Regions from separate parts of the Neopoerus faecalis genome, predicted to be linked through region 3. Evidence: riboswitches for the same ligand, from Rfam matches in the RefSeq annotation. Region 3 holds a riboswitch; each other region holds the start of a gene.
The links. A riboswitch is a leader RNA that binds a small molecule or an ion and turns the genes downstream of it on or off. The one in region 3 is predicted to bind cyclic di-GMP.
Positions count from the first base shown of each region.

Region 1: another riboswitch for cyclic di-GMP. It lies ahead of PY311_RS03935 (GspE/PulE family protein); the one in region 3 lies ahead of PY311_RS01725 (autorepressor SdpR family transcription factor).
Region 2: another riboswitch for cyclic di-GMP. It lies ahead of PY311_RS02740 (ATP-binding protein); the one in region 3 lies ahead of PY311_RS01725 (autorepressor SdpR family transcription factor).

Region 1 is NZ_JARFXX010000002.1:296,203-299,476, forward strand. Features, by position in the region: gene PY311_RS03920 (NUDIX hydrolase) at 17-493, shown strand; gene PY311_RS03925 (DUF3783 domain-containing protein) at 490-837, shown strand; gene PY311_RS03930 (2-thiouracil desulfurase family protein) at 839-1,270, shown strand; cyclic di-GMP riboswitch class I at 1,384-1,475, shown strand; gene PY311_RS03935 (GspE/PulE family protein) at 1,542-3,233, shown strand; gene PY311_RS03940 (type II secretion system F family protein) at 3,271-3,274, shown strand, end outside.
Region 2 is NZ_JARFXX010000002.1:89,409-92,682, forward strand. Features, by position in the region: gene PY311_RS02725 (response regulator) at 1-511, opposite strand, end outside; gene PY311_RS02730 (NUDIX hydrolase) at 524-1,117, opposite strand; gene PY311_RS02735 (hypothetical protein) at 1,238-1,393, shown strand; cyclic di-GMP riboswitch class I at 1,483-1,558, shown strand; gene PY311_RS02740 (ATP-binding protein) at 1,622-3,274, shown strand, end outside.
Region 3 is NZ_JARFXX010000001.1:376,665-379,938, reverse strand. Features, by position in the region: gene PY311_RS01730 (DUF1846 domain-containing protein) at 1-863, opposite strand, end outside; cyclic di-GMP riboswitch class I at 1,023-1,109, shown strand; gene PY311_RS01725 (autorepressor SdpR family transcription factor) at 1,499-1,771, shown strand; gene PY311_RS01720 (SdpI family protein) at 1,768-2,400, shown strand; gene PY311_RS01715 (glutamine synthetase III family protein) at 2,489-3,274, opposite strand, start outside.

The DNA of each region.
Region 1 (3,274 bases), on a different contig from region 3:
GAAAGGATGTGGGCTCATGCTGCAATCAACGCTGTGCTATCTGGAACGGGGCGGAGCATATCTGATGCTCCACCGCGTAAAAAAGGAGCAGGACGCCAACCGGGATAAGTGGATCGGCGTCGGCGGAAAGTTTGAGGACAAGGAAAGCCCGGAGGACTGCCTTGTGCGGGAATGTTGGGAGGAAACGGGCCTGACGCTGACGGAGTACCGCTACCGGGGCCTTGTGACCTTTGTGAATACGCAGTGGCCCACGGAATATATGCACCTGTTCACGGCAACCGGCTGGATGGGAACGCCCCATCCCTGCGACGAGGGGGAGCTGGAATGGATTCCCAAGGCGGAGCTGAGGAAGCTGCCCATGTGGGCGGGAGACCGCATTTTTCTGCGGCTGCTGGATTCCAACGAGCCGTTTTTCTCGCTGAAGCTGTGCTATGACGGGGAGCGGCTGCTGTCGGCGGTGCTGAACGGAAAGCCCTTGGAGGTTGAGGCATGAAGAAAATTTTGATGTTCGGATTTCGGGATTTAGGCGAGATCATGAAAATTGCGGCGGCGGCAGAGCGCTGCGGCGCGGAGCTTCAGCCGGTGGGCCGGGAGAGCTGCACTCTGACGCTGGAGGCGCTGTCCCAAGGGAAAACCGGTGGGGCATCGAGTGTGCCGATAGGGAAAATGCTGGTATTCTGCGGACTGGACCGGGAACTGGACGCCCTTCTGGTGTCGCTGCGGCAGGCGGGTATCGTTTGTCTGAAGGCGGTGCTGACGCCGAATAACCGCACATGGACGCCGGAACGGCTTTACCGGGAGCTGGAGCGGGAGCGCCGGACCATGGGAGGACGGTAAAATGAAAATCCTGATTTCCGCCTGCCTTTTGGGAATCCCCTGCCGGTATGACGGAAAAGCCAAGCCCCAGCCGTGGGCGGAGGCGCTGGCGGGCAGGCATGACCTTGTACCGGTGTGCCCGGAGCAGTTGGGCGGACTGCCAACGCCCCGGACACCCTCGGAGCGGCGGGGGGACCGTGTGGTGATGAACACCGGCGCGGATGTGACGGAGCAGTACCGCCGGGGCGCGGAGGCCGCGCTGCGGCTGTGCCGCCTGACGGGCTGCGAGGCGGCGATTTTGAAGGAGCGAAGCCCCTCCTGTGGCTGCGGCGAAATCTATGACGGCAGTTTTTCCGGCACCCTGACCGCCGGGGATGGGGTCACGGCGGAGCTGCTGAGGAAAAACGGCATTCCCGTGTACGGGGAGAGCCATGTGGCCGCGCTTTTGGACTGAGAAGCGAAAAAGCGGATTTTTTGGCGCAAATTCACGATTTTTGCTTGACGGAAGGGACAGTTTGTTTTACAATAACTACTATTAAGAAACGGAAACACTTCCGTTTGATATGTGTATATATTCGGCATACCTGCCGAAAGGCAGGGACGCAAAGCTATAGTGTCTAAATGAACGGAGCCGTTCACATGACAGACTGGCCGCAGCTTTTTTCTGAGGCAAAGCGGCAGTCTGTCTTTTTGCGATGTGCCGGTATTTTCTGGGGGGTGTGGATATGGCCTATATGCGTTTGGGAGACTTGCTGATCAGCACCGGCGCCATCTCCCGGGAACAGCTGGAGCAGGCGTTGGAGCTGCAGAAGGGGACAAAGCAGCGTCTGGGCGATGTACTGATTCAAAATGGCTTCATTACGGAGAAAAGGCTGATTGACGCGCTGAAAATTCAGCTCGGCATTGAATTTATTGACCTGACGAAGGTATCTCTTCCGATAGAGCTGGCGAAATTCGTGCCGAAGAACATCGCCCGGCGCTTCTGCGTGGTGCCGGTGCGGGCGGCGGCGGATACGCTGTACCTTGCCATGAGCGACCCGCTGGACTTCATGGCGCAGGAGGAGGTCAAGGCCGCCTCCCGGAAGCGAGTCATTCCCATGATTGCCACCCGCAAGGCAGTGGAGCAGGCCATCGGCCGGCTCTACAGCAATGAGGGCACGGCGAAAATCGTGGAGGAAATGAAGCGCGAGGTAGGTGTGGACATTGATGCCGCGCCCCGGCCCGCCGCGCGGGAGCAGCAGGAGGGCAACTCCGCCCCCACCATCCAGTTTGTCAACGCCCTCATCGAGCGGGCCTTTGACGAGCGGGCCAGCGACATCCATCTGGAGCCGCAGGCAGAGGAAATGGTGGTGCGGATGCGCGTGGACGGTCTGCTGCACCAGATGCTCACCGTTCCCGCCGATTTGAAGAACATGGTGGTTTCCCGCCTGAAGATCATGGGCAGCATGGACATTGCCGAGCGCCGTGTGCCGCAGGACGGACACACCACCGTGCAGGTGCGGGGCCATGTGATAGACCTGCGTATTTCCACAATTCCCACGGTGTACGGCGAAAAGCTGGTGCTGCGCCTTTTGGACAAGTCCTCCCAGAACCTCACCAAAACCGGCCTCGGCTTTGAGGGCCGTGACCTTGAAAAATACGAGGCATTGCTGAAAAACAGCGGCGGTGTTATTCTGCTGGTGGGCCCCACCGGCTCCGGTAAGTCCACCACCATGTGCGTGATGCTGCAGGACCTGGACCGGGAGGAGGTCAACATCGTGACGCTGGAGGATCCGGTGGAGTATTACATCCCCGGCGTGAACCAGTGCCAGATCAACGAAAAGACCGGCATGACCTTTGCCAGCGGCCTGCGCTCCATTTTGCGTCAGGACCCGGACATCATCGCCGTGGGCGAGATTCGCGACAGCGAAACCGCCCATATTGCCATCCGGGCCGCCATCACCGGCCATCTGGTGCTGAGCACTCTGCATACCAATGACGCTATTTCCGCCGTGACCCGTTTGCGGGACATGGGCGTGGAGCCGTGGCTCATTTCCGGCGCGCTGCGGGGCGTCATCTCCCAGCGATTGGTGCGGAAGATCTGTCCCCACTGCAAGCGGGCCTACAAGCCGCCTATTGAGGAGCTGGAGGCCCTCGGTCTGCCGCAGGATGACAGCACCGTCTTCTACCGGGGCGAGGGCTGTCCGGAGTGCCATCACACCGGCTACATCGGCCGCCGGGCGGCGTTGGAAATCCTTGTGGTGAACAGCAAGCTGGGGCATTTGATCGGCCGGGGCGCGGAGACGGAGGAGTTGTCCGCCGCCGCAAGGGAAAACGGCTTTGTCACCATGCGGGAGAGCTGCCAGCATCTGGTGCTGAGCGGCATCACCACAGTGGAGGAGGCCGCCCGCGTTATTACCAGCACGGCGGAGGATTAAAGAAACCAAAGCATAACCGGGAAAGGAGGGAGCGGATATGA
Region 2 (3,274 bases), on a different contig from region 3:
ATTCCCGGGTGGTCAGCTCCAGAGGTGTACCATCCCGGAAAACCTGATGGCTGTCCGTGTTGATGGAGAGCCCGCCGGTCACCGGCATGGCCGTTTCGGCGGCGCTGGCGGAAGCGGCGGCGTTCATGGCCGTGCGGCGGATGTTGGCTCCCACCCGGGCGATGAGCTCCCGCATGGAAAAGGGCTTGGTGATGTAATCGTCGGCGCCGATCTCCAGCCCCAGCACCTTGTCGGCCTCCTCCTCCCGGGCGGTGAGGATGATGACCGGCACATTGTTGCCCTCGTCCCGCAGGGTGCGGCAGACGTCAAAGCCGATCATCTTCGGCAGCATCACATCCAGCAGGATGATGTCCGGATTTTCACTCCGGGCCTTTTCCAGACCGTCCGCCCCGTCATAGGCTTCCACAGTGCGGTAGCCCTCCCGCTGGAGATTAAAGCGCAGAATGTCCACAATATTTTTTTCGTCCTCCACGATCAGAACGGTTTTTTGCTGTTCAGCCTTCTGTTCCATGTTGTCCTCCCATTACAGATTCAGCAGCACCTTGGCCCGCAGCACGGCGGCCACGGTTTTGCCATCGTCGATCTCTCCGTTGACGCAGCGGTGCACCAGCTCGTCAAAGGGAACGCGCTCCACATTGAGAAATTCGTCCGTGTCCAAATGCTGCGGGCCAAAGGTCAAATCCCTGGCTAAAAACAGGTGTAATGTCTCCCCGTAGCAGCCGGGGGCCGGAATCATGCGGCCAAGCGGCAGGAGCGTACCCGGCTCGGCGCCTGTTTCCTCCTTCAGCTCCCGCAGTGCGCCGGTGACGGGGTCTTCGCCGGGATCCAGCTTTCCGGCGGGCAGCTCCGCCATGACCCTGCCAAACACATAGCGGTACTGCCAGACTACCAGTGCGCGGTTTTCCTCGTCCAGCGCCAGCACGGCCGCACCGTCCACATGGTCCACAACCTCCCGCACGGCCTCCCTGCCGTTGGGCAGTCGGACATCATCAATATGCAGCTTGAGAATTTTTCCGGTGTATATATCTGTTTGCCGGAGCTTGACCTCCGTCAGATTTTCAGGCATCTTCACGGTGCTGACCTCTGCTTTCCGGGCAAACGCCCATCTATATTTCATCACCTTATAGTATAGCACGAAATCGTGCAAAAGCAAAGAGGAACATCTGACTTACCGGACGGAGGGTAGGAATCGGTGCCGAAAAACAGAAAGCTCTTTGCAAAAAAGCGCGGCGCGGCTATGACCTATGACAAAGCGATTTTCCAAGGCAGTGCATTTGTGTCGCAGCACGCTTTAGGGGCAAAAGAAATGCGGGGTCAGGCACGCCCGCCGGGGAATTACTTTGTCATCAAAAATCTGCTGAAAAAGTATGTTTTTTCCGATATAATACACTGAGCATCACAAGACGTACCGAGAAAGGCATATCCCCCGCTGGATAGACAGCGAGCAGGGGCAGCCGTTTTTCGCCCTGCGCGGAGACGGAAAATGAATATGGGCAAAGCGGTCAAAAGGCCGTGACGCAAAGCTATAGGGCCTGTAAAATGGCAGATAGTTATGAGAATCACACAGGCACCTTATGGATATTTCCATAGGGTGCTATACTTATTCAGGAGGGTAGGACCCGTGAGAAAAAAGTGCATTGCGGTCATGAGCCTGCTGCTCATGCTCGTATCCCTGTGTCCCATTCGGGCCGATGCTATGGAGCGGCTGGACACGCCGGATTATAAGGTGGCATTTTACGCCTTTGACTGCTACCATATTCAAGATAAAAACGGCAAGCGCTCCGGCTATGGCTACGAGATGATGCAGGGAATCTCCAAATATCTGCAATGCACCTTTTCCTATGTGGGCTACGATAAGACCGCTTCCAAATGTGAGGCCATGCTGCGAAACGGCGAGCTGGATATTTACACGGCGGCCCGGCGAACGGCAAAGCGGGAGGCAAAATTCGCCTTTTCTACCCATCCGGCCATTACTTCATCTACCTGCATGAACATCAAGGTGGGCAATGAGCGAATCGTAGCAGGGGACTACAGGACTTACAACGGGATTCGGGTTGGCTTTCTGCGGCGGCATACCTACAACGGCGTGTTTTTGGATTTCGTGAAGGAAAAGGGCTTTGACTGCGACATCATTTATTATGAAACGCCCACGGAGTTGTCCAACGCGCTGGTCAACGATGAGGTGGACGCCCTTGTCAACAGCTATATCCGTATTCCGGAGGACGAGCAGACCATTGAAAATTTCGGCGAGATGCCCTATTACATCATGGCGCGCAAGGAGGATCAGGCGCTGATCGACCGGCTGGACGATGCCATCGACAGCATGAATGTGGAGACGCCCAACTGGCGGACGGAGTTTTATAATAAATACTACGGCTCTGAGGAGAATAACCGGGAGCTGACAGAAGCGGAGCAAACGCTGCTGAAGAAAATGCAGGATGGCGGCGAGCCGATTCGCGCAGTCATGAACCCGGACGCCAATCCCTATTTATGGTATGAAAACGGTGAGGCCTGCGGCATTGCGGCAGATATTTTCCGGGCAACAGCAGAGGCGTTGGAGCTGCCCTATGAGATCGTGCCGGTGGCATCGAAAGAGGAATATGAGGCCCTTGTCGAAGCCGGTGATGTGGATATCTGGATGGATATGAGCGGCGGCAACGAGGATGAGACCGGCTGCCGCTACAGGCTTACGGAGCCATACCTGTCAACAACCGTGTCCGTCCTGCGCGTTCGCGGCGCATCGGAAAAAATCGAAAGACTCGTGGCGGATGACGAGCATATCTCCGTGCGGGAGATCGTTTCAAGCGTATGGCCTGACATGGAGTTTACCGTGGTCGGCACGGCGGAGAAATGCGCGCAGCAGGTCCTCGCCGGCGAGGCGGACGCCGCGCTGCTTATGACCTATACGGCCCAGCGGCTTGCGCGGGATGATCTGCAGAACCGACTGCGGGTGGATATCGTGCCGGGGGCCGTGCTGGAGCTGAGCATGGGCGTCAACGCCAATGACAGCACTCATTTTTACGGCTCGTGGGAAAAGACGCTGGCGGGTGTCGCCGACGGCATCAGCGCGGAGATCGTGCAGAAATATCTGGAACAAACCGCCATACCGACGCTGGCGGAGTATCTCTTTGACTATCCCATTTATCTTGCGGTCGTGTCCTCCACCATTATTCTGCTGGTATTGATGGCGGCGCTGTATATCCAGTCCTCCCGCAGCAAAAAGCGGCAGGAGAAAATATCCGGGGAGCTTGCGGCGGCGCTGGAAAGGACCGAG
Region 3 (3,274 bases):
TTGCCCGCCATGTTCACGCCCATGTCCGTGGGAGATTTATAGGGAGACTTGCCCTGAATTTTTTCAAAGATGGCGTTGAGCACAGGGAAAATCTCCACATCCCGGTTATAGTTCACAGTGGTGACGCCGTAGGCCTCCAGATGGAAGGGGTCGATCATGTTCACATCGTCCAGATCGGCGGTGGCGGCCTCGTAGGCCAGATTGACCGGGTGCTTCAGGGGCAGGTTCCAGATGGGGAATGTTTCAAATTTGGCATAGCCGGCGTCGATGCCACGCTTATGGTCATGGTAGAGCTGGCTGAGGCAGGTGGCCATTTTGCCGCTGCCGGGGCCGGGGGCCGTTACCACGATGAGGGAATGGCTGGTCTCAATGTAATCGTTCTTTCCAAGGCCATCATCGCTGACGATGTGGACTACATCCGAGGGGTAGCCGGCAATGGGATAGTGCCGGTAGCAGCGGATGCCCAGCTTTTCCAGCCGGTGCAAAAAGGCGTTTGCCGCCTCCTGTCCGCTGTAGCGGGTCAGCACCACGCTGCCCACATACAGCCCCATGTCCCGGAAAATATCAATAAGGCGGAGCACATCCTCGTCATAGGTGATGCCCAGATCCCCCCGCATTTTATTCTTCTCAATGTCACCGGCGTTGATGGCGATGACGATCTCCACATCGTCCTTCAACTGCTGAAGCATCCGAATCTTGCTGTCCGGCTCAAAGCCCGGCAGTACCCGGGAGGCGTGGTAATCGTCAAACAGCTTGCCGCCGAATTCCAGATACAGCTTACCGCCGAACTGATGAATGCGCTTTTTGATCTGCTCGGACTGTGTGGTGAGATACTTTTGATTATCGAAGCCAATGGCTCCCATGCTGACCGCCCCTTTATCTCTTATTTGAAAACATACGTATACAATATAGCACAAGAGAGCGGACAGGGAAAGAGGAAAAATCCGATTTGGGGAAAATACAAATTTTGCTTGCATTCGGCAGCAGCTTCCCGTATAATAGGTCGTAGGCGAAGTAGGGCGAATTGAATAGGGCAAACCCGCCGAAAGACGGGGACGCAAAGTTAAGTGTCTAACCGGAGCTTTCCGTATGATCGACTGGCCGCAATCTCATTGAAGGATGCGGCCAGTCTTTTTTTATAGACCCCTTCGGCTCTCTCGATGGAACGCCGCCCCGCCGTTTACCGTGCTTCCCCATAGCTCCGGCCCCGCTCGCCGCGGAGCTTCTCATCCCCTGCGCTTTGTGCCCCACACAAGGTGTTCCGCATTTCCCACACACTTCCCAATGTCTGTTCCGCAGGCGGCGTTGCTTCATGCGGCCCCACCGCGCAGACCGGCCGGAGCTGAGCAAATGTCCGCCGGGACCTTTCGGTCCCGGCGGGCGCTTTTTCTATATGGAACAGCTATTTAGATTTTTTTCTAAATAGCTGTTGACATTTAAGCCGCGATATGGTATATACTATTTAGAAATTCTTCTAAATACTTTTGGAGGGAATGCCATGGCCTTTGCCGAGACCTTCAAGGCCCTGTCGGACCCGGTGCGGCGGGAGATATTGAATCTGCTCAAGGGCGGACGCTTAACGGCAGGCGAGATCGCCGGGCGTTTCGATATGACTGCCGCTACGGTGTCCTATCACCTGTCCCAACTGAAAAAGGCGGGACTGATTTTTGAGAGTCGGGAGAAAAACTATATCTACTACAGCCTTAACGCCTCTGTGCTGGAGGAAGTCCTGCTGTGGTTACAGGACTTGAAGGGGGAAGGAAAAAAATGAAGAACAACAAGAGGGAAATGCTGCTGACTTCGCTGGTCTGCCTACTGCCGCTGTTCGCGGGCGCGGCGCTCTACCCGCGTTTGCCGGAGACCATGGCGACACATTGGGACTTTGCCGGCAACGCAAACGGCTGGTCGTCGCGTGCCGCCACTGTGTTCGGCCTGCCGCTGTTTATTTTGGCACTGCATCTCGTCTGCTTTTACGCCGAGAGCCGTGAGACGAAGAAAAATAGGAATCCTGTGCTGCGGACGGTGCTGCTGTGGTCTTGCCCGGCCGGATCGCTGCTCGGCGGAGCGGTCACCCTCGGCACAGGGCTGGGCTATGAGATGCACATCAGCACCGTGGTACCTGTGTTTGTGGGACTACTGTTTCTGATCCTTGGTAACTACCTGCCAAAAATCCGGCAGAACCGCACCGTGGGTATCAAGCTGCCGTGGACGCTGCAAAGCGAGGAAAATTGGACCAGGACCCACCGGTTGAGCGGCTTTCTGTGGGTGCTGTGCGGTCTTGTGATGATCCCCCTCTCCCTGCTGCGGCTGTGGAGCGGCTGGCTGTTTGGGGCGCTGCTGGCGGTGATGGTTCTGATCCCTACCGTCTATTCCTACGCACTTCACAGAAAAGGCATCTGACACAGAATAAAAGCGAGAACCCCCTGCGAAATGGATGCGTCCATTCCGCAGGGGGTCGTTTCTTGCTGTTTTTGCGTCGATCCTGATGTTACACAGAGAACAGCAGGTCACTGTACACCGGGAAGGGCCAACAGTCCTTCGGTGTCAGCGTTTCCAGCTCGTCGGCCAGCGTGCGGGCCTTTTCCATATCCGGCACCAGCGTAGTATGGCTGTAGGTCATGGCCTTTTTGGCATCGGCGGGAATTTTAGCGAGGTCGCGCTCCAGCTTTTCTGTTACGGCAAAGAGCTTGTCGGTAAGCTGGCCCATGTCCCGGGCCACAGTGTCATCCGCCTTGTGGCTGACACCCATCTGCTCCTTCTTCCAGCCCCGCTCGCACAACTCCGCTGTCACGGCGGATACGGCGGGCAGGATCTGCCGCCGCAGCATATCCGCCATGGTGCGGGCCTCAATCGAAATCACAGTGGTGTAGTTTTCAATGTGAATTTCCGACCGGGCGTTGATTTCCTCTTTCGTGTAGATGCCGTGCTTGACAAAGAGGTCCACATTCTTCTTGGCGGTGTAGACCGGCAGGGCGTCCGCCGTAGTAGGCAGATTGCAAAGACCGCGCTTTTCCGCCTCGGCCAGCCATGCGTCATCATAGCCGTTGCCGTTGAAGATGATGCGCTGGTGGTCCGTGAAGACCTTTTTGATGAGCTTATCAAGGTCGGTCTGGAAATCCTTGGACTTTTCCAGATGGTCGGCAAACTGCTGAAGTTCTTCGGCCATGATGGTGTTCAGGGCGATGTTGGGGCCGGAGATGGACTGGCTGGAGCCCAGCATCCGGAACTCGAACTTGTTGCCGGTGAACGCCATGGGCGAGGTACGGTTGCGGTC